DNA from 3 places in the Alteromonas sp. RKMC-009 genome. Region 2 is predicted to be linked to each of the others. Evidence: predicted binding sites of a transcription regulator. Region 2 holds the regulator's gene; each other region holds the start of a gene.
The links. The regulator sigma-54, encoded in region 2, starts transcription at its own class of promoters, with help from an activator protein. The targets are predictions, from matches to a motif close to GTTGGCACGNNNNTNGNNT.
Positions count from the first base shown of each region.

Region 1: a site for sigma-54 is predicted at 2,511-2,529, ahead of glnK (P-II family nitrogen regulator). Genes of this name have one in related genera too.
Region 3: a site for sigma-54 is predicted at 3,804-3,822, ahead of DS731_RS19010 (DUF4168 domain-containing protein). Genes of this name have one in related genera too.

Region 1 covers NZ_CP031010.1:4,332,396-4,340,203, reverse strand. Annotated here, with positions in the region: gene DS731_RS18990 (hypothetical protein) at 1-227, opposite strand, end outside; gene DS731_RS18985 (DUF808 domain-containing protein) at 547-1,464, opposite strand; gene DS731_RS18980 (hypothetical protein) at 1,528-2,253, opposite strand; gene glnK (P-II family nitrogen regulator) at 2,587-2,925, shown strand; gene DS731_RS18970 (ammonium transporter) at 2,957-4,201, shown strand; gene DS731_RS18965 (catalase) at 4,400-5,902, shown strand; gene DS731_RS18960 (glycosyltransferase family 2 protein) at 6,004-6,867, opposite strand; gene DS731_RS18955 (catalase) at 6,942-7,808, opposite strand, start outside.
Region 2 covers NZ_CP031010.1:1,001,585-1,009,392, forward strand. Annotated here, with positions in the region: gene rapZ (RNase adapter RapZ) at 1-517, opposite strand, end outside; gene ptsN (PTS IIA-like nitrogen regulatory protein PtsN) at 564-1,007, opposite strand; gene hpf (ribosome hibernation promoting factor) at 1,016-1,303, opposite strand; gene DS731_RS04395 (RNA polymerase factor sigma-54) at 1,336-2,820, opposite strand; gene lptB (LPS export ABC transporter ATP-binding protein) at 2,916-3,641, opposite strand; gene lptA (lipopolysaccharide transport periplasmic protein LptA) at 3,647-4,216, opposite strand; gene lptC (LPS export ABC transporter periplasmic protein LptC) at 4,185-4,748, opposite strand; gene kdsC (3-deoxy-manno-octulosonate-8-phosphatase KdsC) at 4,745-5,299, opposite strand; gene DS731_RS04420 (KpsF/GutQ family sugar-phosphate isomerase) at 5,299-6,270, opposite strand; gene DS731_RS04425 (calcium/sodium antiporter) at 6,271-7,227, opposite strand; gene DS731_RS22010 (hypothetical protein) at 7,419-7,766, opposite strand; gene DS731_RS04430 (ATP-binding cassette domain-containing protein) at 7,738-7,808, shown strand, end outside.
Region 3 covers NZ_CP031010.1:4,341,614-4,349,421, reverse strand. Annotated here, with positions in the region: gene DS731_RS19035 (lytic murein transglycosylase) at 1-539, opposite strand, end outside; gene DS731_RS19030 (polyhydroxyalkanoate depolymerase) at 680-1,897, opposite strand; gene DS731_RS19025 (phasin family protein) at 2,005-2,352, opposite strand; gene DS731_RS19020 (phasin family protein) at 2,379-2,996, opposite strand; gene phaR (polyhydroxyalkanoate synthesis repressor PhaR) at 3,232-3,648, opposite strand; gene DS731_RS19010 (DUF4168 domain-containing protein) at 3,924-4,322, shown strand; gene DS731_RS19005 (PHA/PHB synthase family protein) at 4,389-6,164, opposite strand; gene DS731_RS19000 (DUF6489 family protein) at 6,180-6,419, opposite strand; gene mrcB (penicillin-binding protein 1B) at 6,585-7,808, shown strand, end outside.

The sequences.
Region 1 (7,808 bases), 1.6 Mb from region 2:
AGTGTTTCTTCAGCTTCTTCAGGTTCGGCCTGATACGTGGTGTTGGCCACTAGCTGAGTCACTTCAGACAGGATTTCTGTGCGCACGTTATCGATTTGTTGCTCAACCATCTCAGATAAATAGCCCTGAAGCTGGCTTTGCAATGATGTTTCAGCCATTGCCGGTACAGACAGAACAGAAGTAGCAACAAGTGCAAGTGCAGTGAATTGACGACGTAAAGTAAACATAATTTCTCCAAAGTTAAGGTTAATAAACTGCACTCTTACTGACTTCCCGGCAGTTAATTGTTAAGTCGCATTAACTTTAGCGATAGTTGTGCCAACACGAATAAAAATTTTAACGCGTTGATTTTGAATGATTTATTGTTTGGGTGTAGAAAAGCTTAGATAAGTGTAAATAGTATAAACACTAAGAATTAGCAATTTTGAAAACTCTATTTGGCGAATTTGACCAGGTATGATGTAAGGGGCTGACAGGTGAGTCAGCCCGCGATGATTTTGGTTATGGCCGGGGCGTAGTTTGCCGCCCAGACAACATCAGAACAGCTCAATGGGCGTCTTTCTTTTTAGAAAACAGTGAAACAATACCCACAATTACCGAACCGGCAATCAAACCAGCCACACCATCAGTGATAAGGGAGATGACAAAGCTGAGTTGCTCCACACTGTGATTAATGGATTCAGCGAAATGGTGCATAAACGGAATATTGTGAGTAAGGATGCCGCCGCCAACGAGGAACATAGCAATGGTGCCGACAAAAGCGAGGGTTTTCATCAACAGAGGCGCAGCAACGAGCAGGGCACGGCCAGTGACACGCTGAAAACCGTTGTAGCCGCCGGTGAGTGACTTTCTGAGCAGATACAGACCGACGTCGTCCATTTTCACAATGCCGGCAACCAGACCATACACACCGGCAGTGATCCCAACACTCAAGGCGCACAACACACCTACCTGAGTAACAAAATCAGCCTGCTGCACGCTACCCAGTGCAATGACGATAATCTCTGCGGACAAAATAAAGTCAGTCCGGATGGCGCCTTTAATCTTGTCTTTCTCAAGCGCCACAAGATCAATATTTTCCTGCGAGAGTTTTTCAATTCTGGCTTCACGCTCTGCTTCATCTTCTTTATGGAAAAGCCGGTGCAATACTTTTTCAGCCCCTTCGAAACATAGGTACAGACCACCAATGACCAGCATGACGGTGATCAGAACCGGAATAAAAGCAGAAATAAGCAGCGCTGCAGGTACCAGGAACACTTTGTTGAGCAGCGAGCCTTTTGCCACAGCCCAGACCACAGGCAGTTCTCTTTCGGCACGCACTCCCTGAACCTGGTTGGCATTTAATGCAAGATCATCACCCAGTACCCCGGCAGTTTTCTGCGCAGCCACTTTAGACATGGCGGAAATGTCATCCAGCAAAGTAGCGATATCATCAATCAGGGCGAGTAGGTTAGCGGCTGCCATAGGTTTTCCTCAATAAGAATCGGGGCATAGATTATCTGTAGAAGCCCTTATACGCAATACAGACTAATTTTGATTCTCTTCTTCTTTGACCCCTTTATTTATCCGCGCATCAATGAATTTCTCAAACCCTTTGCCCCTGTCTGAACAGGTCGCCCGTCCACCGGTAAAACGTGAAATAAATGCCAGGGTTTGGGTGGTTTTACTACTGCAATCCACTTCAACGGCAGGGGGCGGGGCAAGAGGATCTTCTTTTTCTGCGCCTTTGCGGGGATCGCTGATATCCGGTGACGTTTTTGCCCGCCTGAGTTCTTTGGCTACCTGCTCAGCATCCTGCTGTGTACTGGCAGCCTGTTGCCGGCTGAAAAAAGCATCCAGAGCACGGCGCGATGTTAATGACGGTCTGGTTGAAACCGTGCCTGAATCTGTTGGCGCAGCCGGCTGCGCAATAACAGAAGAGACAGGCGGTTGAACCGGCTCTGACGCTTCAGGCTGCACAGTTTGTTGCGGCAGCGGTTCTTTTACTGCCGGCGGTGTTTTGATGTCAGGCGGGGCTGCCTGTTCCGCAGTTGGTTTGGACTCCGGTGCGGCCGGTTCAGGTTCAGTCTTGTCGGGCACTGATGCTTCCGGAATGGTTTCCGGTAGTGTGTCCGGTTGCCGGACGGCCTGAGGTTGTGGCAGACGGATTAACGTCGCCGTGATGGGCTTACTGACCACGGGCTCCGGAATATTGCGCTTACTTTCCATCAGCGCCAGCGCGGCAAGCAATATAAGGTGAATAATAACAGACACGACAAAGACCCCGCTTTTTTTTCCCGGGCGGGGTGGATCAAATGTTGGCCTTTGAGGGGCAAAGAAAGCGGTGTCCGTGGTTTCCATACGCGACAGAAGACCGCTGAAATAAGATGAAGTTCCCGGTCTTTACACAAGCACGATTTTGGTTGCCCAATTGTGGTGCGTTATTTCACCTTCGCACGATCATGGTGCGTAATTTTTGAGCTCTTCATTCGTTTTAATGCATAAATATCTGTTTTTTATAGATTAAAATTTGTGGCATAGGACTTGGTTTACTTCAGCAACCCCCGCTAAAAGCGAAAACAAACAACCATTATTTGGGAGCAACACATGAAACTAGTCACAGCTATCATCAAGCCATTCAAGCTGGATGATGTTCGTGAAGCCATTTCAGAGATCGGTATTGACGGTCTTACCGTTACCGAAGTGAAAGGGTTTGGACGTCAAAAAGGACACACTGAATTATATCGCGGCGCCGAATATCAGGTGGATTTCTTACCAAAAGTAAAACTGGAAGTTGCTGTTCAGGCAGACCAGGTTGATCGTCTGGTAGAAGCCATCGTTGGCGCAGCAAAAACTGGCAAGATCGGTGACGGTAAAGTGTTCGTCTACGACCTTGAACATGCTGTTCGTATTCGTACCGGCGAAGCTGACGCAGACGCGCTGTAAAACAACACAATAAGAAATTGCGGAGAAAACAATGGAAATCACATTTGAACTCGGGTATGCATTAGATACCTTCTATTTCCTTATTTGCGGTGCGTTAGTCATGTGGATGGCTGCCGGCTTTGCCATGCTTGAGGCGGGTCTGGTTCGTGCTAAAAACACCACTGAAATTCTGACCAAGAACGTGGCGCTGTATGCCATTGCCTGTACCATGTATATGATCTGCGGTTACAGCATCATGTACGGCGGTGGTGACTTCACATTATTCCTTTCCGGTATTGTTGGTGACGGTGCAACAGGTGTTGCAGAAGAACCGGCTACCTACGCGCCTTCAGCTGATTTCTTCTTCCAGGTCGTATTCGTTGCCACTGCAATGTCTATCGTATCCGGTGCGGTTGCTGAGCGTATGAAACTGTGGGCCTTCCTGGCATTCGCAGTTGTGATGACTGGTTTCATCTATCCAATGGAAGGTGCATGGACATGGGGCGGTGAGTCTGTATTCGGTATGTACGTACTGGGCGACAACGGTTTCTCTGACTTTGCAGGTTCCGGTATTGTTCACATGGCAGGTGCTGCTGCTGCGTTAGCCGGTGTGCTGGTACTTGGTGCCCGTAAAGGTAAATACACTGCAGATGGCAAAGTAAATGCTATCCCTGGTGCTAACCTGCCTCTGGCGACTTTAGGTACATTCATTCTGTGGATGGGTTGGTTCGGCTTCAACGGTGGTTCTGTTCTGGCAACAGCGACTGTAGAAAGTGCTAACTCTGTTGCGGTTGTATTCATGAACACCAATGCCGCCGCTGCCGGTGGTGCAATTGCTGCTCTGCTGCTGGCTCGCGTAATGTTCGGTAAAGCTGACCTGACTATGGTTCTTAACGGTGCACTGGCTGGTCTGGTAGCTATTACTGCTGAACCTTCAACGCCAACGCCTCTGATGGCAACACTGTTCGGTGCTTTAGGTGGTCTGCTGGTTGTTCTGAGCATCGTGTTCCTGGACAAACTGAAAATCGATGATCCTGTAGGTGCTATCTCTGTTCACGGTGTAGTCGGTCTGTTAGGTCTGTTACTGGTGCCGGTAACTAACGAAGGTTCTACTTTCGGTGGTCAGCTGTTAGGTGCTGCTACAATCTTTGTATGGGTATTCGTAACCAGTCTGATTGTTTGGGTAATCCTGAAAGCTGTAATGGGCATCCGGGTTTCTGAAGAAGAAGAATTTGAAGGTGTTGACGTTGCTGAATGTGGTCTGGAAGCATATCCTGACTTTACTTCAGGTCGTTAATCTTCAACACGGAGACTTGATTGGGCAACCTATAACAAAAGCATAATGCTCAACTCACCAAAATTTGAACCCCGCATCTGCGGGGTTTTTTCTGTTTGATAGAAATAAATAATTAACATCTTTTAAAAAATAGATTAAGCACTTTTTACATGACGGGTGTAGTTATAGTGGATACTCAGTAAAGCTAAGGAGACCGTTATGAGCAAAAAAACAACTCTCACCACCAGCGCGGGCGCGCCCGTCGAATCTAACGAAACCAGCAAAACAGCGGGCGCAAGAGGTCCGGTTCTGCTGACAGATTATCAGCTTGTTGAAAAGCTGGCACACCAGAACAGGGAGCGTATTCCTGAGCGTACGGTGCATGCCAAAGGCTGGGGTTTGCAGGGTACATTTACAGTGACCCACGACATTACCCGGTATACCTGTGCCGACCTGTTCTCTGAGATTGGCAAAAAGACCGACGTGCTGAGTCGCTGGTCTACCGTTGCGGGGGAATCAGGCGCTGCTGACACCGAGCGTGATGTACGCGGTTTCAGTCTTAAATTTTACACCGAAGAAGGTAACTGGGATATGGTGGGTAACAATACCCCTATCTTCTTTATCCGCGACGCGTTTAAGTTTCCGGATTTTATCCGTACTCAAAAGCGCCATCCGAAAACAAATCTTCGCAGCCCGGAAGCGATGTTTGATTTCTGGGCCGGACAACCTGAGTCTGTGCATCAGGTCACCATTCTGATGTCTGATCGTGGTATTCCTAAGAACCCTATGTACATGAACGGCTACGGCTCACACACTTTCAGTATGTGGAATGCCAAAGGCGAGCGTTTCTGGGTGAAATTCCACTTTAAAACACAGCAGGGGCATGAACATTACACCAATGATGAGGCTGAAGAGATCATAGGTAAAACCCGCGAGTCTTATCAGGAAGACTTAATCAATGCCATCGAAGACGGCAAATATCCTAAATGGACTCTGTACATTCAGGTCATGCCTGAAGAAGAGGCAGGGAAGCAGGCTTATAATCCTTTCGACCTCACCAAAGTGTGGCCTCATGGTGATTTCCCTCTGATTGAAGTGGGCGAACTGGAAATGCACACCGTGCCTGAAAACTACTTCCAGATGATTGAGAATGCAGCCTACAGCCCGTCAAACGTGGTGCCCGGTATCGGCTTCAGTCCTGACAAGATGCTGCAGGCCCGGGTGTTCTCATATGCAGATGCTCACCGTTATCGTTTGGGAACTCACTATGAAGCCTTACCGGCTAATGCGCCGAAGAAAGCGGAGTTGAACCATTATCATAAAGACGGTGCGATGCGCTTCTTTACCAATGATTTTGGTAATCCTGACGCCTATTACGAGCCAAACCAGCACAACGGTCCGGTGGCTCAAATTAAGAACCCGGAACCACCGCTGCGCATCGATGGCGATGCTGACCGCTACTATCAGGAAGAATCGGACATTGATTACGTGCAGCCACGAGCCCTTTATAACATGTTCTCTGACGAGCAGAAAGAAAGGTTGTACAAGAACTATGCTGCCGCGATAGGGCCATGTTCAAACGGCGTAAAAGAGCGCTGGTACGCTGTTCTTGAAAAAGTACATCCTGACTATGCTGCAGGTGTCCGAAAAGCAGTGGAAGCGCTGGATACCGACGTCAACGCTGTACCGATTACAGAAGATACTCCTCTGACGGATGAATAATTTATTCTATTCCGTAGTTGAATATTCCATAAATCATTGAGGTTTTTTCATCAATAGGGAGGCAACAGTATGTTGGCTCCCTGTTGAATATAATTACTTATCTAAGCTGATTGTCGGTAAGTATTTGCGTGTTCAGGACTCTTTGGTTCGTTCACCAGATAAGTTGACAATTCTTCGTCCGACAGAAGTTTAATTACCCGCATGCCGACTTTTTCGAAATCCTCGTTAATAAGCCCTAGCTTCACAAACTGAGTGAAAATCTCACTGGAGGGATATGCCCCCCACTTTTGGCGAAATACTTCGGCATTCGCGACGATGTCACATAAGTGATTGACTGGCGGATTGTAGTGAACATGAAATTGCTTATAAACGTGCCGACCAGTGTTTAACAGGTAGAGGCCCGCCTGGCTGCAACGGGTAGCGAAGTCCATGTCACCAATTCCAAAGCCGTTATAATCAAGATCAAAACCACCAACGCGTTCAAAATCGCGGCGGGTAATGCCGAAGATGGTAGTATCAAAACTGACGAAAGGGACTCTCTCCGGCGCAGTAATTTTGGGTGTTACCTGTTGCTGTAGGTAAACCTCTTCAATATCACTTACCTGCTCAGATAAATGAGTTACATTTGCAGTAACAACTTTGCCTGTGGAGAGCATTCCGGTCATTTCTTCCAGTAACGTCTCAGGACATATACAATCTACGTCGAGATAAATAAATTTGTCTGTCTTACAACTTTCAAAACCGCGATTACGGGCTTTCGGTATAGGCAAAGGTTCGCTGGCTGCAAACCGGTGAATTATTGGAAAAAAGTCACTGCAGATGAGAGAGTCATCGCTGGGAGGGGCCATCCAGACGATTACCATTTCCTGAGGTAAATATGAAGCTCTTTCAATACTTTTAATTAAGTTACTTAACTGTTCCTTGCGGCCTTTAACAATAGTCACAACACTAAATGGAGTTTTCATATCGCTGTCTCTTACTGTTAATCGAAATAAAAATTGAGGTAACGTTCCTGAATGCGAACGTTACCGCCATCGCCTTACCTTTCCCAGAATCTCAACGCACCCAGCGTCTTAACAAAATTAGCAGGCTTTTCCTTACCAAGATCGATCCACCCGTCATCCGTTGCATTTTTCAGACCACAAGCTTCAATTAAAGGATCAGCAGCGCCTGTATATGCAATAAATTTCATGTGTGCATGGGCGTCGGAAAGGAAATCGCGGGCTTCAGGCTTATTCACCAGCATCTCAACCGAATCTTTTGATGTAAGAATTGCAACGGCATCGTAAATCACCGATGGGCCGCCATCTATTTTTTGTTGGGCTTCTATCCAGTTTCCCGCACTACTTTTTGCACCACCGACTTTCATTGCTATTATTTCGTGCATAGCACCCTCTTTTTTCAGTGCTTTCGAAATGCCTTTCAAAATATCTTCATCAAAGCCGTCAGTCACAAGGATGCCTAGTTTTCTGCCCTTGAATGTGCCCGGAGCATTTTTCAGGATACTAAGGGCATCGGAGGCTGGTAAATCTTCCCTGGTTGGCATGGCAGCCTCTGCCGGAGCAGGCATTTCATGGAATCCTAAGCCGTCAGCGACTTGTCGAGCAAAATCCTTATCTACATTCAGGAGATGACTGACGACCCTTTCTCTGATAGGTAAGTGTTCTACTTTTGAAAGTTCAAATACAAAAGCATCGCGCATATGCTCTTGTTCTGTTTCGGACTGGCTGATAAAAAACTGCCTTGCCTGACTGTAATGGTCAGCAAAAGTTTCAGAGCGATAGCGCAGCTTTTCGCCGCTAACAGGTTCGCTGTGAGATTTAAATCCATGAGCGGGACACTCCCTCGGATTAGAATCACTCGCCTCCCACGAATTTGGTTCGTAATTAACCCTCCCTTTCGGGTT
Region 2 (7,808 bases):
TACCGTGTTTAAAGCCGAATGATTCAAATACCAGAACAAGTCGTGAGCTTTTCTTACCGAGGATACGCTCGCGGATTAATTCTGCCAGCTGGTGGATGCTCAGAGAGTCGGTATCAATATTCAAATCCGCTCTTTCTGCTACGGGGGCCAGTAATTCCCGTTCTGTCTGAATGGCATCAGACAATGATTTATTCAGTTTGGCCAGCGGGTGTAACCGGCGGGTTTCGCTGAACCGGCGCACCAGCATATCGTCACTTGCGTCAATATATACGATGGTGACAGTCCATGACTGAGGCAGGTAGTCGAGAATTTCAACCAGCTCAGAAGGCTCTTTAGGCAAGTTCCTGACATCAATACTCACAGCTACCTGCTCGTATTCATCGGCGACAGTGTGTGTCAGGGCTGGTAGCAGATTAACCGGAATATTATCGACGCAGTAATACCCCAGATCCTCAAGGGCACGAAGTGCTACTGATTTTCCTGAACCTGAACGTCCGCTGATGATAATTAACTTCACGCCGTTTCTCCTGAAGTCACGTGTTGTCGGTGCGTATTACACTAAGTTACTGTAATGCGCGAATAATATCATCACTTGTCTGAGCTTTGCGGATAGTTTTTATGGTTTCTTTATCGCTGAGTTTCCCGGCAACCATGGCCAGAGTTTGTAAATGTCCTTCGGTTTGTTCCTGAGGGACAAGCAGAGTAAAGAAAATATCCACAGGTTTATTGTCGATTGCATCAAAATCGATGGCGGGCGTGCTGGTAACCACAATGGCGATGACTTTTTCCAGTCCGGCCAGACGACCATGGGGGAGGGCAATGCCGTTACCTATACCTGTGCTGCCCATTCGCTCACGGGCCAGCAGGCTACTTAACACGGTGGCTTCGTCTACATCGGGGTTATTTTTAGCTGCAATCCCGCTGATGATTTCGAGAATGCGTTTTTTGCTATTGCACTGGACCGCACACTCGGTGCGGTCCAGGCTGACTATGGCTTGTATATCCATGAATTCAATTAGTGCTTTTTAAGCTTTTCCTTGTGTTTCAGGACCTGCCTGTCGAGTTTATCGACCATGCTGTCAATGGCAGCATACATGTCCTGATTTTCGGAAGAGGCGAAGACTTCCGCGCCGCTAAGATGAACCGTTGCTTCTGCTTTTTGGCTAAGCTTTTCAACATTTAAAATAACGTGCACATTTGATATGTGGTCAAAATGACGTTCCAGTTTGCTGAACTTAGTATCGACATAATTACGCAAAGAATCAGTGATCTCAATGTGATGACCAGAAAGGTTGATTTGCATATTTCGTCTTCCTTATTTTGAGCAGCCTTAAGTTAGATAAGGCTTTTGCGTTGGTTAGACGGCGGGATCGACAAGGATTCCCGGTACTTTGCTATTGTTCGCCGGGCAACCATAATGCCTTGATCGGCCAACAACGAAGCAATCTTGCTGTCACTCAGTGGCTTGCCTGGATTTTCAGCGGCAACCAGCTTCTTAATCAGGGCGCGAATCGCTGTCGATGAACACTCTCCACCTGATTCAGTGGCAACGTGGCTGGAGAAGAAATACTTCAACTCGAAAATACCACGGGGCGTGTGCATGTACTTCTGCGTTGTTACCCTGGAAATAGTAGATTCGTGCATATCTACCATTTCTGCGACATCATTCAGCACCATTGGTTTCATCATTTCAGGGCCATGCTCAAAAAAGCCCATCTGTTGCTGAACAATACAATTTGCTACTTTCAGCAGCGTATCGTTCCGGCTCTCAAGGCTCTTAATGAACCATTTAGCTTCTTGCATGTGAGAGCGGATAAATTGTGAATCGCTGCTGTTTCTTGCTTTACGGCTCATTGCAGCGTACTGCTGATTAACACTGAGCTTAGGCAGGCTGTCGGGGTTTAATTCTACAACCCAACGGCCATTTTTCTTCGCAACCGATACATCCGGAATGACATATTCGGGTTCTTTCGTAATTAATGCACTGCCCGGACGGGGATTAAGCGTTTGCAGCAAACGCATCGCTTCCCGCAACTGATCTTCTTTCAGGCGGGTTTTACGCATTAACGTACGGTAGTCTTTACTGCCCAACAGATCGGAATGCTCTCTGAGCAGCAGTTTAGCTTCTTCCAGCCACGGTGTTTCCGGTGCAAATTGTGCCAGCTGAACTAACAAGCACTCCTGCGGTGTGCGGGACCCGGAACCGAGAGGATCAAAAAGCTGAATACGTTTAAGTACACACTCAACCTCATCTTCTTCAACGGGCTCTTCCATATCTTCACTGTTAACGCTTTGCAGAATGTCGTCAACGGTAACCGTGAGATAGCCGGACTCATCAATAGAATCGATGATCGCCAGTGCAATGGCGCGGTCTGTATCAGAAAAAGGTGTCAGACGCATTTGCCACAGCAGATGGTCCTGAATATTTTCGGTGGTTTCACCCTGAAAGATTTGTTCATCGTCGCCACCGGAAGGGCCGGGCGCGGGTGCAGAAGACGCAGAAATGTACTCATCCCAGGTACTGTCGATGGGCAGCTCGTCCGGTAAATCATTCTTTTCCAGTGCTTCCCCGGTATCCATGCTGTCAGAAGATGAGGCTGATGCAGACTCTTGCATGCTGTCATCATTATCGATGTTATTTTTCTCAATTACATCGTTGTCGGAGCTGTCGTCGACTTCCAGCAAAGGATTAGAGTCGAGGGCTTCCTGAATTTCTTGTTGTAAGTCCAGCGTAGACAACTGCAATAGCTTGATCGCCTGCTGAAGCTGAGGCGTCATTGTCAGTTGTTGGCTAAATTTTAACTGTAAAGATGGTTTCATCTACGTCTTATATAAACTCTAAAAAGGACATCCGGTTGTAGCGGTGTGAGTGCCGGTGGCGAAATCTCCGCTAAATGCTCATCCCGATATCTTAACTATAGCCTGAATTGCTCACCAAGGTATACATCACGAACTTTTTGATTACTTAATACCTGTTCTGCGGTGCCCTGAGCAATCAGTTCTCCATGACTGACGATATAGGCCTCTTCACACACATCAAGGGTTTCCCTGACATTGTGGTCGGTGATGAGGATACCGATACCTCTGTCCCGTAAGTGCTGAATGATCTTCTTTATATCATTAACCGAAATCGGGTCAACTCCGGCGAAGGGTTCATCGAGCAAAATAAATTGCGGATTGGCTGCCAGTGCGCGGGCAATTTCAACCCGGCGGCGTTCGCCACCCGACAAACTCATACCTGTGCTATTACGTATATGGTTAATATTAAATTCATCAAGTAGTGCATCCGCTTCCTGCTCACGTTGATGACTTTTTAAGTCTTTACGCGTCTGCAATATCGCCATGATGTTTTCATGTACGGTCAGCTTGCGGAAAATGGATGCCTCCTGGGGCAAATAACCAATTCCCCGGCGGGCACGTTCGTGCATTGGCTGGTGAGTCAGCTCCTGCTCATCTATGAGGATTTTGCCTTTATCCAGCGGCACAAGACCGACAATCATGTAAAACGTTGTGGTTTTACCTGCACCGTTAGGACCCAGCAGACCTACTATCTGTCCGGTAGAAACCGATAAACTAACGTCACGGACGACCTGGCGTGATTTATACGACTTTGCCAGATGAGTCGCACTCAGGGTTGCCATGTAACTCAGTTACCCTCGTTTTCGTTGCTGTCTGAAGTCTTGTTCTCTTCCTTCAACTCTTTAACTGTGTCAGGACGGAAAACCGTGGTTACCCGGCCGTTGCTGTTACTTTCACCGCCGGTTGCCAGAAGTTGCTCTTTTGACATGTCATAGGTGATGCTATCTCCCTGGACCATGCTGGTATCTTGCTGGATTTTCGCATCACCTTGCAAGGAAATAAGTTGTTTGGCGACTTCGTAGCGAATTTCATTTGCGCTGGCTTTTACCTTTGCACCGTCATCCAGGGTTTGAGAATAACTGGCTGGTTTTCCGCGGGCGATAAAAATTTCTTTTCCTTCGCCTTCACTGGCGATGGCTTCCACTTCATCTGCGGCAATAATGAGTGAACCCTGGGTGATTTTCACATCGTCTTTAAAAACCGATTTTTTCTTCTTACCGTCGATAAACTGTGACTTGGCATCCACGGTAATCGGCTTTTCAAAATCACCGGAGCCGGCCATTGCCTCACCGGCAACAGCAAGCAGCGTTATTACTGCAAAAAGGCTAACTGCCCGGGGAATAAATTGTCTGCACATGATCAATTAACTCATATTGTTGGGTACGCAGGTTCGCATTGAAACCGTTACTTTTAATGATGGTCTGTACGCCGCGTATATCTACCGGCTGGTCTGAAGTCATGGTTTTGTCATCCAGATTCACCTTAATAAAATTGGTTGTGATGGTCTGGATAAACTCTTCAGGGTTCAGGCTTTTTATCAGCACATTGTCTTCCAGCTGGATCAGGTCATCGTTGTAGAGTGTGCCTTCATCAGCGGTAACTTGCCATGGGGCCTCGTCATCATTCACATAGACAGTGTATTTGGGTTGGTCGAATAACACAAAGCCTAGTTGGTCGTAATGCTCCATAGAGGCGGCAAAGACTTCGTGGTTGAGTTTGCCTTCTTCGTTGTACAGCGTGGTTGTCAAATTCTTTGCTTTATAGGCAGGGCGTAAGGCGTCTGCACCGGCTTTTTTCGCCGGTGCCTGCTCTTCTGCCATCCATACAGGAAGGTACATCAGCAGCGCCATAACAAACAGCGCAGAAATACTGATCCCTAAACGGTTCATACACTGGCCCCGTGTATGGTGTCCAGCGTACCGAGCGCTTGTAAAATTACATCACAGACTTCCCGTACTGCCCCGAATCCACCATTTTTTGTGGTGATCCAGTTCGCTTCGCGGGTAACGGCCGGATGGGCATCTTTCACCGCAATTTTTGTTTCGGCAAACCGGTACATGCCAAGATCCGGCATATCATCACCGATAGCTGCGACCTCTGATGGCGCCAGATTCAACATTTCGCACAACTGAGCCATAGCCGTGGCTTTATCTTCCTGACCCTGAATAATGTGCTTCACATTCAGGGCGGTCATGCGATTCTTTACAATGGCCGAGTCGCGGCCGGTTATGACAGCAACGTCCACACCACTGTTTATTAATGCTTTAACGCCATAGCCATCGCGGGTGTGAAAGGCTTTTAACTCTTCACCATTGTTGCCAAGGTAAATTCTGCCGTCAGAAAATACGCCGTCGATATCACAAACGAGCAGTTTTAGCCCTTTGAGTTTTTCAAACCGCTCTTCACTGATCACACCGTAAAAAGTGACTTCATGTCCCATCAGAGAACTCCTGCTTTAAGCAACATATGCATGTTGAATGCGCCCACTGGGTAATGATTTTCATCCACCACCATCAGCGCACTGATCTTGTGTTTTTCCATTAAATTTAACGCTTCCACTGCCAGTGTACCGGAGCGGGTAGTTTTCCCGCCGCGGGTCATAACATTGGCTACCGGAGTAGTATGAATGTCGGTTCTGGCGTCCAGGATTCGTCTCAGATCGCCGTCGGTAAAAATACCGCTGAGTTTGCCGCTGTCATCTGTAATACCTGTCATTCCCAGACCTTTAGAAGATATTTCCAGCAGAGCCTGTGAAATGGTCGCGGCAGACGATACAAGAGGAAGAGCGTCGCCGGTCAGCATGATATCGCCCACTTTGAGTAACAGTTTCCGGCCCAGACTGCCGCCCGGATGAGAGAGGGCGAAATCATCTGATGTGAATCCTTTAGCATCCAGTAGTGCAATGGCCAGCGCGTCACCCATTACCAGCGTTGCTGTAGTACTTGAGGTCGGTGCAAGCCCCAGCGAACAGGCTTCTTTTTCCACACTGATATTGAGTACCACATTGGCATGCTGGCCGAGGGTGCTTGATTCGCTGTTCGTCATCGCGATGACAGGCACAGACAACCGCTTGACCACGGGAAGCAGGTTCACCAGTTCGCCGGTTTCTCCGGAATTTGAAATAGCCAGCAATATGTCTGTCTGACTGAGCATGCCGAGATCGCCATGATTGGCTTCGCCCGGGTGCATGAAAAAGGCCGGTGTGCCTGTACTGGCAAGAGTCGCAGCAATTTTGCGTCCGATGTGGCCGGATTTCCCCATGCCGCACACGACGACTTTGCCTTTGCATTCGGACAACAAGGTGCAGGCTTGCTCAAATTTATTGTCCAGCCGGGATGCCAGCGCACTTACTGCGCTGGTTTCAATTTCTATGACCCGTCTGGCTGACGCGATATACGGTGAATTACTCATTTAACCAAATAACCAGAATTGATACGCCACAAAGCATAGTACAAAGATGCCACCTTCCAGGCGGCCTAACTGGCGTTTGCCGATAAAATTAAAGCTCAGGAAAAATAATAACACTGTGAGACCAAACATCACCCACATGTCTCTGTTATACACATTCTCGTCCAGTAGCCCGGGAGCAATGAGTCCCGGCATACCTAATACTGCCAGCAGATTAAAGATATTCGAGCCGATAACATTTCCCAGTGCCAGATCGCTTTCACCTTTCAGTACACCGGCCACACTGGCGGCCAGTTCCGGTAAGCTGGTGCCCAGCGCTATGATTGTCAGACCGATTACCAGGTCGGACACTCCGAAGAAATGGGCGATATCTACTGCTGCATTCACCATAAAATGGGCGCTGAGTGGCAGTAACACAATACCCACGCCAACCCACAACACCGCAGAACCGGTATTTACACCATCGGGAATTTCTCCGTCAGTTTCTTTCACCAACGGATCTTCTTTATCTACCTGTAATGAAATCCAAGCCATACCTGCGAGTACAAATACAAACAGGCCGAGGAGAATCATGCCTTCCAGGTGAGCCAGTTTGCCGTTATTAAGAAAGAACATGGCAAGCACGGTTACACCAAGCAGAACCGGGAATTCACGTTTTAAAGTAGAGGAAGAGACGACGAGCGGTTTGACCAGGGCCGTGATACCCAGCACAAGGGCAACATTGGTAATATTCGAGCCCAGCGCATTACCTACCGCTGTGTTCATATTGCCATTTGAAGAGGCGATAGCTGATACAACAATTTCCGGTGCTGATGACCCCATAGCGACAATGGTTAAACCAATCATCATGGGGGAGATTCCGATATTTTTCGCCAGTGCGGAAGCGCCATAAACGAAGCGGTCGGCACTCCAGCTAAGTACAGCAAGACCCAGCAGGAAAATACAGATAGAAAGTATCACAAGTTACCATTCGTCCTTTGTTTTTTCGGATTGTCGCAAAAAGTACAGCATTTGCATACGGTTTAGATAGAATACCTGCTAATACGGTTGCAACTGGTTATAAGTGCAACAGTTGCTGTTGCTTTTCCGCTATCTGCAAGCATATTTCTGCTCTGTATCAACAACATCAATGTGATAAATCATCCGGATTGTCAAAAACTGTCAGCATGATGACAAAAGTGTAATCGCGCTGTGACGGTTTTTTTTACGTACAAAAGAGAGTGGTCAGTCTTGAGGCTGGCTCTGATGGCATGATTCTCGCTGGCAAGCTTGCCGGAACCGGAGAAATTTGCGCAGACAGTGGCAATAAAAGCAAGCGTAAAGTTTTCGAAAAATGCGAACACACCTTGTAACTTTTTCGTTTTGGCGGCTGTCCTCAAATGAAGATACAATGGTGTATGTAAAATCGGGTAGTAGCATTTTCTGCTACCGCCGGCAAAGAACATAAAGGGAAGGCGCGTCTTCAAGAATATGGGAAATTTAGTGGAAATAGATAACATGACATTCCGGCGCGGATCCCGCGTTATCTATGACGGAGTGTC
Region 3 (7,808 bases), 1.6 Mb from region 2:
GCCCAGGAACCTACCATTTTGGTCTGATCTAAAGATTCTCTTTCAAGAAGCTTAACCGCAGTGACTAATTCTTTGGAAAAATAGCTGCTACGTCTTTCATCACAGGCAAGAGTCGCCAGTGAATTCAGTACATTCATCTTACCTTTGTAACCACCAAAATTGGTTTCCAGCCCCCAAAATGCCACCAGATAATGGGCAGGCACACCGTATTTATGGCTTAAGCTATTTAACAGTTCTTTATGTTTAGCGTACATTTCCCGGCCTTTGCCGATGCGCCATGCCGTAACGCGTTTGCTGTAGTAGCCCGGAAAGGTTTGTACAAATTCAGGCTGGCTGCGGTCCAGCGAGATCACGCGGGGCTGATACTGAATGTTGGCGAACACGGCCTTTGCCGTTTCTTCTTTCACGCCTTGTTCTACGGCTTGCTGAGATAACTGTGTTTTACACTGTTCAAAATCTGTATTGGCATAAGCTGAAGAAGTCGCTGTCAGCAGTGACAGTATTGAAAAACCAAGCTTACGCGGCATCCATTTAGACATTGCATATTACCTTTGTTGATGAGGCGTTCATGCTACCTTATCTGAGCCCCCGGGGGCGAGGGAAACATGGGGGAAAATACGGCGCGCTCCGCCGGTGAGATCAGGAGCGCTGCAGGAAAGAGTTATTTGTCCGGGAGGGCTTATGCGTACTTGTGGATGAAATCAGTGATAACCGGGCGTACCGATTTACGGAACTTAGATCCACTGAAGATACCGTAATGACCGGCTCCCTGTTGTACGTGATGTTTACGCATATTTTTCGGAATATTTTTACAAATATCCTGTGCAGCTTCTGTTTGTCCTAAGCCGCAAATATCGTCATCTGCACCCTCTACAGTAAGCAGGGCAGTATTGTCGATGGTTTCAAAATCTACAGGGTTACCCTGATAAGTAATCGCACCGCGGGCAATCTCGTTATTCTTGAATACCCGTTCAATGGTTTCAAGATAAAACTCGGCGGGCATATCCAGTACCGCCAGATATTCATCGTAAAAGGCGCGGAAACGATCAGCATCTTCTTCTTCACCAAATACCAGATTTTGGAAGAAGCTCTGATATTTTTTCATGTGAGTTTGCTGGTTCATACTGATAAAACCGCCCAGCTGCATGAAACCGGGATACACCTGACGACCTTCGCCCGGATAACCATAAGGTACCGACATAATCGCCACATTACGGAACCAGTTCATCGGATGTTCCTGAGCGAACTCGTTCACCCGTGTAGGATTCTTAGAGCAATCAATGGGGCCCGCCATGAGAGTGAGCGACTTGGGCACACAGGCATTTTTCTGTCCGGCCATCACTGCTGTGGCGATTAAAGCCTGAACAGTAGGCTGACATATCGCCATTAAGTGCGTGCCCGGCCCTAAGAACTCAAGAAACTCGATAAGGTAACCCACATAGCAATCAAAACTGAACGGACCGTCTTCCAGCGGTACTTCTCTGGCATCAGCCCAGTCAGTCACATAAATCTCGTGATCCGGAAGCAGCGCTTCCACCGTGCCTTTCAACAAGGTAGCAAAATGGCCGGATAAAGGCGCAACAAGCAAGACCTTATGATCATCTTTCACACCGATCCGGTTGAAATGAATGAGATCACAAAACGGCTTGCTCATTACGATTTCTTCTTTCACCTTGTGGCGTTTATCGTCGATTTTGATTTCGTCGATATTAAACCCCAGCTTCTCGTAGCGTTGTGTCAGCCGCATGGCAGTTTCCAGCGAAGCGCGGGTTATGCGGCCGGGTAAGGTATGTGCGAAAAGATTGGAAGGATGGTTCGCAATATCATTAAGCAGACTGAAACCCTCGTGCATAATGTATGCGCCGCGCGTCAAATAATCGTAAGCCTGATAATTCATTACGTCTCTCCTCAAATACTGGCTGGGGCTAAGACCTTTTGGGGGATGAAAAGGTTCACTTGATGTGGGGTAACCTGAGCGGCCTCTGAAGGCCGCTCAGGAGGGACTTATGCTTTTGCTGCGCTTTGGAATTTCGCAGTCATTTCGTCGCTTAAACCTTTGAACATCTCGCCAGCTTTCTGTTGTGCATCAGAAATTACTGCATATGAGCTTTTCGCTGCATCAGTAACAGTTTCCTGAATAGTTTCAACATATGCCTTGTTCATTTCAGCCAGACCAGACAGATCTTTCTGCTGAGAAGCTTTTTCAAAATAAGACATATTTTCAGATAACAGAGATGAATACAGGGCGTTCTGTTTTTCTGCCAGATCCTGCATTGTACTCATGTTCAATGTCGCAAGGTCAGTCATCGGCTTCATTGCGCTTTTCATTTGCTCGTTCATTTGCTCAAACATTACTTGTCTCCAGTTTCCGGGGTAAGTTAGCTAGTTGATTTAGTCGTTGTCGCAGTCTTCTTAGCAGTCGTGCGACGGGTACGTGTTGCTGGTTTCTTTGCTGCTGCGGCAGGTTTTGCCTCAGCAGTCGCTTCCTTTGCTTCTTCAGCAACGGCTTTTGTCTCTTCAGCGGCCTTCTCAACAGTTTCCTTTGTTGCTTCAGCCACTTTTTCTGCTGCCTTTACCGGCGCTTTCGCGGCTTCAGGCGCAGCTTTTTTCGGTGCGGCAGCTTTCGTGGTTTTCTTCACGGCTGCTGTCGCTTTTTCAACGGTTTCTTTGGTTTCTTCTGTGGCGGTGGCCAGACTAGCCGCCATCACTTCGGTCATTTCTTCACGCATGGCGTTAAGGGTGGAGTAGGTGTCTTTCGACGCACTGGTCATGCGTTCACGCACTGACTCAGCCAGTTCAGAATTCGCTGTCATTACACCTCTAAACTCTGTTTGTTTCGTTACCGCTTCAATGTAACGAACACTGTCGCTCAGCAAACCCGTAAATAACGTGGTTTGGTGTTGAGACAGACTTTCCAGCGTTTTTGTATTCACAGCAAACAGCGTATGTACCGGTTTAGTGGTACTTTTCAGCTGTTCTGAAAACTTGCCAAACATACTCTTCTCCCGACCAGTTGATGAAGTCCTTCTGCTGCGTTGCAGCAAGATTTGATTAGATATTAACCAGGGCATTTGAAGAGATCAACAAAAATGTTGCGGTGCAGCAAGAATGTTTAGACGATTATTTAATAAGCAAATAGCTTTTTATGCTGCTCTGCAGCATTGAAGAGGAAATGTGGCAGGTCTGTCTGTTTCGGGGCAGGTGTATTGCTCTCCTGCCAGTATGTGATACTTACTTCTGGTTCTTCTTCCAGGCATCCATATTTTGTTCGATGATTTTGTTAAACATACCGAACGGCGTGTTATCCATCATATTTTTCATCATACCCTGTACCTGATCCTGTTGCTCTATGAAGGTAACAAGAGATTGTTCAAGGTACTGTCGCAGAAAGTCCTGCATGTCAGTGTCGTAATAACGGATTAGTTGTTTGAGTAACGAATTCGTTAACAAAGACTGGTTTTCGTTGGCTTCGGATTCACTGATGATTTGTAGCAATAATGACTTGGTAATGTCATCTTCGCTTTTGGAGTCAATCACCTTAAATTCCTGACGTTCATTGATTAACGCCTTTATATAATCGAGGTTAACGTACTGACTCTGAGATGTGTCGTACAATCTGCGATTAGGATATTTTTTAATGATGATCATAATGTTACCTCCGGCGGTGCTGAATTGAGAGTAACGCACAAAATGCCGCTGCGGCAACCTAAAAGGTGTGAAAATAAGCGACACTCTGACCACCTTTTTCACTGATAGTAAAATCTGAATTTTGTTAACCTGCTGAAATTACTGGTTAAATCGTGATTGGCATAGTTATCGCTGTATCACTGTTGAGAGCCTGAATAGCCGGATTATCTTTCTTTTAATCACATTCATTTGAAGATAACGCATTTCAGGCAATTCAAATGAAACCGGAGATTATTATGACTAAACTTGTCAAATCACTTGTGATGAGCCTCGCTGTTGCTTGCACGTTAAATTTCGCTGCACAGGCAGCTCAGGAAACCAAAGAGGCTGCCCCGTCAAGTGCGCCGATGACACAGTCGAAGGATTTCGATGATGCAACTCTTGAGAAATTTACTGTCGCGATGAATGCGGTCAGTGATGTTGCAGATAAATATCAGTCTGAACTGAAAGGTGATGAAACACCTGAGAAGATGCAGCAAATTCAGCAGGCTGCACAAACTGAAATGGTAACAGAAATTGAAAAAACCGGTCTTGAGGTGCAAACCTACACGACCATTGCACAACTGGTACAAACGGATGAAAAACTAAGATCCCGCGTACTGGACATCGCTAAAACACAAAACAGCGAATCGTAATACTGAATCCTCATGTAGACAGAAGCAAAGCGGGGCGTTGAACGCCCCCTTTTTTTGTCTGCCGGTTTATCCCAGCTGTTTTTTCACGTAACTGCCCGGGGCTGCTTCGATGGCCGGATATTTTTCACTTTCACCGGGCTGCGGGGCATTCACTTTTGTTTTTCGGTGACTCTGCAACCATGCATGCCAGTCTGGCCACCATGAGCCTTCCTGCTTCACAGCACCATCAAACCATTCGCTGGCACTTGCCGGCAGATTGTCGTTAATCCAGTGCGGATATTTCCCGGGATCTGGCGGGTTAATTACCCCTGCAAGGTGCCCCGACCCGGCGAGTACAAAGCGTGTATCGCCTGATACCAGCTGTGTCCCTTTGTAGGCGCCCTGCCATAGCACAATGTGGTCTGCCAGAGTAGTCAGGAAATACACCGGCACATCAATATTTCCAAGGTCGATGGGAATGCCGTCAATTTCTACTGCCCCCGGCACTTTCAGTTTATCTTCCCAGTACATGGTGCGGATGTATTGCTTAAAACAGGCCGCAGTGATGTTGGTGGCGTCGCTGTTCCAGAATAAAATATCAAAGGCGGCAGGGTCTTTGCCCTTGAGGTAGTTATTAATAAAATACGACCAGAAAAGGTTGTTTTCCCGCAGCAAACTAAAGCTCAGGCCCAGAATGCGGCCGTCGTAAATACCTTTGATGTCTGCGTTCTGCTCCATCACAGGTAATGCATCTTCGGTAAGGTAATTACCAATTTCGCCGGGTTCACTGAAGTCCAGTAAGGTGGTCAGTAAAGTGAGTGACTCAATGCGGGTGTCTTTTTTCGCACGCAGATAAGCCGTTGCTGTGCTAAGCAAAGTGCCGCCCACACAAAAGCCCACCATATTCACTTTCTTCTTACCGGTGATATCACAAACCACATCAAGGGCTTCCACCGGACCTTTCTTCATGTAATCGAAGAAATCCTGGTCCGCCAGTTTTGCATCCGGGTTGACCCAGGAAATCATAAACACCGAAAAACCGGCATCAAGCAGGCCTTTTACCACGGACTTTCGTTCGTCGAGATCAAGAATGTAGTATTTATTTATGAAAGGAGGCACAAACAGTATTGGCGTCGAAAAGGTTTTCTCATGCTTCGGCGTGTAATGAATTAACTGCATCAAATCGTTCTGATAAACGATCTGGCCTTCGGTGGTAGCCAGGTTGACACCTAACTCGAAGGCATCCATATCGGTCTGTGTGATTTTGAACGCTTCAAGAGGACTCTTTTCCAGATCCCGCATGAAATTCTCAATGCCTTTCACCATGTTCTGGCCTTTGGTTTTCAGAATTTCTTCGCACACTTCCGGGTTTGACAGTAAGTAATTGGTCGGTGATACCGAGTTGATATATTGACGGGTGTAGAATTTTACCTGTTCTTCCGACTTGGGATCTTTGAAATGCATGGATGAAATCATGCCCTGCAACATCTTGGAATTAATCAGGTAAGCCTGCTTCATGTAACTGAATATGGGATTGTCCTGCCAGTCTGTATGAGAAAAACGACGGTCGCCTTTCTCTTCCTGCATAACAGGATGGGCATTCTCTCCCAACATGGCCTTAGTCGCCTGCTGCCACAATTCAGTTTGTTGACGCATGAAATCCATTTGCGTCTGGATAAGCTTTGCCGAATCTACCTCTACCGTGTCGTTTGACAGCAGCGAACCTAACTTTTCCGGGTCGAACATAGCGGATGTCTCCTCACTGCTATTTTTCTTCGTCAGAATGTTATGAACCATGGCGTTAAACTGCTGTGCGTATTGATTCAATGTGTCCAGAATATGATCTTTGTCCTGCTCGTGCACAAAAAACCTCCGTGCTTATTTTTTGCTGGTTCCTGTGGTTGCCATGCTTTCCAGCATCTTTTGATAGAATGAGAATGCTTGCTGACTGCCGTCCAGGTAGGGCTTCAGCATGGACATCATGGCTTCCTGATTTCCGCTTTTGATTTGCTCGCTGAGTTGTGAGATGGTGGCCTCATGGAGTTTGCTCATATCCGGCCATCCCATGAGTTCTCTTGCTTCCTTGGGTGAAAGGTCGATATCGATGGAAATTTTCATGTTTCACTCCTTTCTGGCGCCTTCCGGGCCATCCGGATTGATTGTTCTGGCGTAATCATAAGATTACTGCAAGATGACAATGATTTGCACGGTTAGTTTCAGGCTGGAAATTCAGCCGCGAAAACCGCAAAATCCCCTTTGACGTTTTCTATATTGGCATGATAAGTGGCTAAAAAACAGACGAAAGTTAATAAACCAAAGAAAATTGGCAGCAAACCCCGCCGTCGCTGGCCCGGGCTGTTGTTCAAGTTATGTATTGTCGGGTTCGTGGTGCTGACAGGGTACATGGTGTATCTGGATGCCCAGATTAAGCACACCTTTACAGGCAATAAATGGGAAGTCCCGGCGCAAATATTTGCCCGGCCGCTGGTTTTATCTGAAGCGCTGGAAATCACGCCAAAAGAAGTGCTTGATGAACTGAAACTGCTTGGTTACCGGAAGGTCACCAATCCCGATAGTAGCGGAGAATATCGTTATACCGGCAATAAGCTGGTGGTTCAGCGACGGGCTTTCAGTTTTCCTGATGGCGATGAGCCTTTACGCCAGATCACCATTACCTGGCAGGGCAGTCGTATCAGCAGTATCCGGGATGACAGTGCCGGTATTTCACTGCCGAAAATTCGTCTGGAGCCCTGGCTTGTCACAAGAATGGTAAGTGGCAGCCGCGAAGACCGTATGCTGGTGAAGCTGAATGAAATTCCGCCTTTATTACCGAAAGCCCTGATCCTTGTCGAGGATAAAGATTTCTACAAGCACCACGGGGTCGCACCACTTTCTATTCTCCGCGCGCTGGTTGCTAACATTCAGGCAGGGAGAACCGTGCAGGGTGGCAGTACTTTAACGCAGCAGCTGGTGAAAAACCTGTACCTCACCAGAGAAAAAGCGCTGACGAGGAAAATAAAAGAAGCATTGATGGCACTCATCATCGATGCCCGTTACAGCAAAGATGAAATTTTACAGGCCTATCTGAACGAAGTTTTTCTGGGTCAGAACGGAGACATGGCTGTGCACGGGTTTGGCCTTGCCAGTTATTTCTATTTCGACCGGCCGGCCAATGAACTCAGCGTACCTGAAATCGCCACGCTGGTGGCCATGATAAAAGGGCCATCCTATTACAATCCGAGACGCTACGAAGAACGGGTTATTGAGCGGCGTAATCTGGTATTGCGCATTTTATTTGAAGCCAATGAACTCGACCGTAAGCAATACGAATTTGCTGTTAACTCTCCTGTAGGTCTGGCGTCCGGCGCGAGCTTAGCCAGCGGGAAACATCCTGCTTTTATGGATAAAGTGCGCCGTGAACTGAACACCATTCTTGCCGATCCTTCCCTGCGTGACTCCGGGGTGAAGGTATTTACCACGCTGGATATATATGCCCAGCGCAGGGCT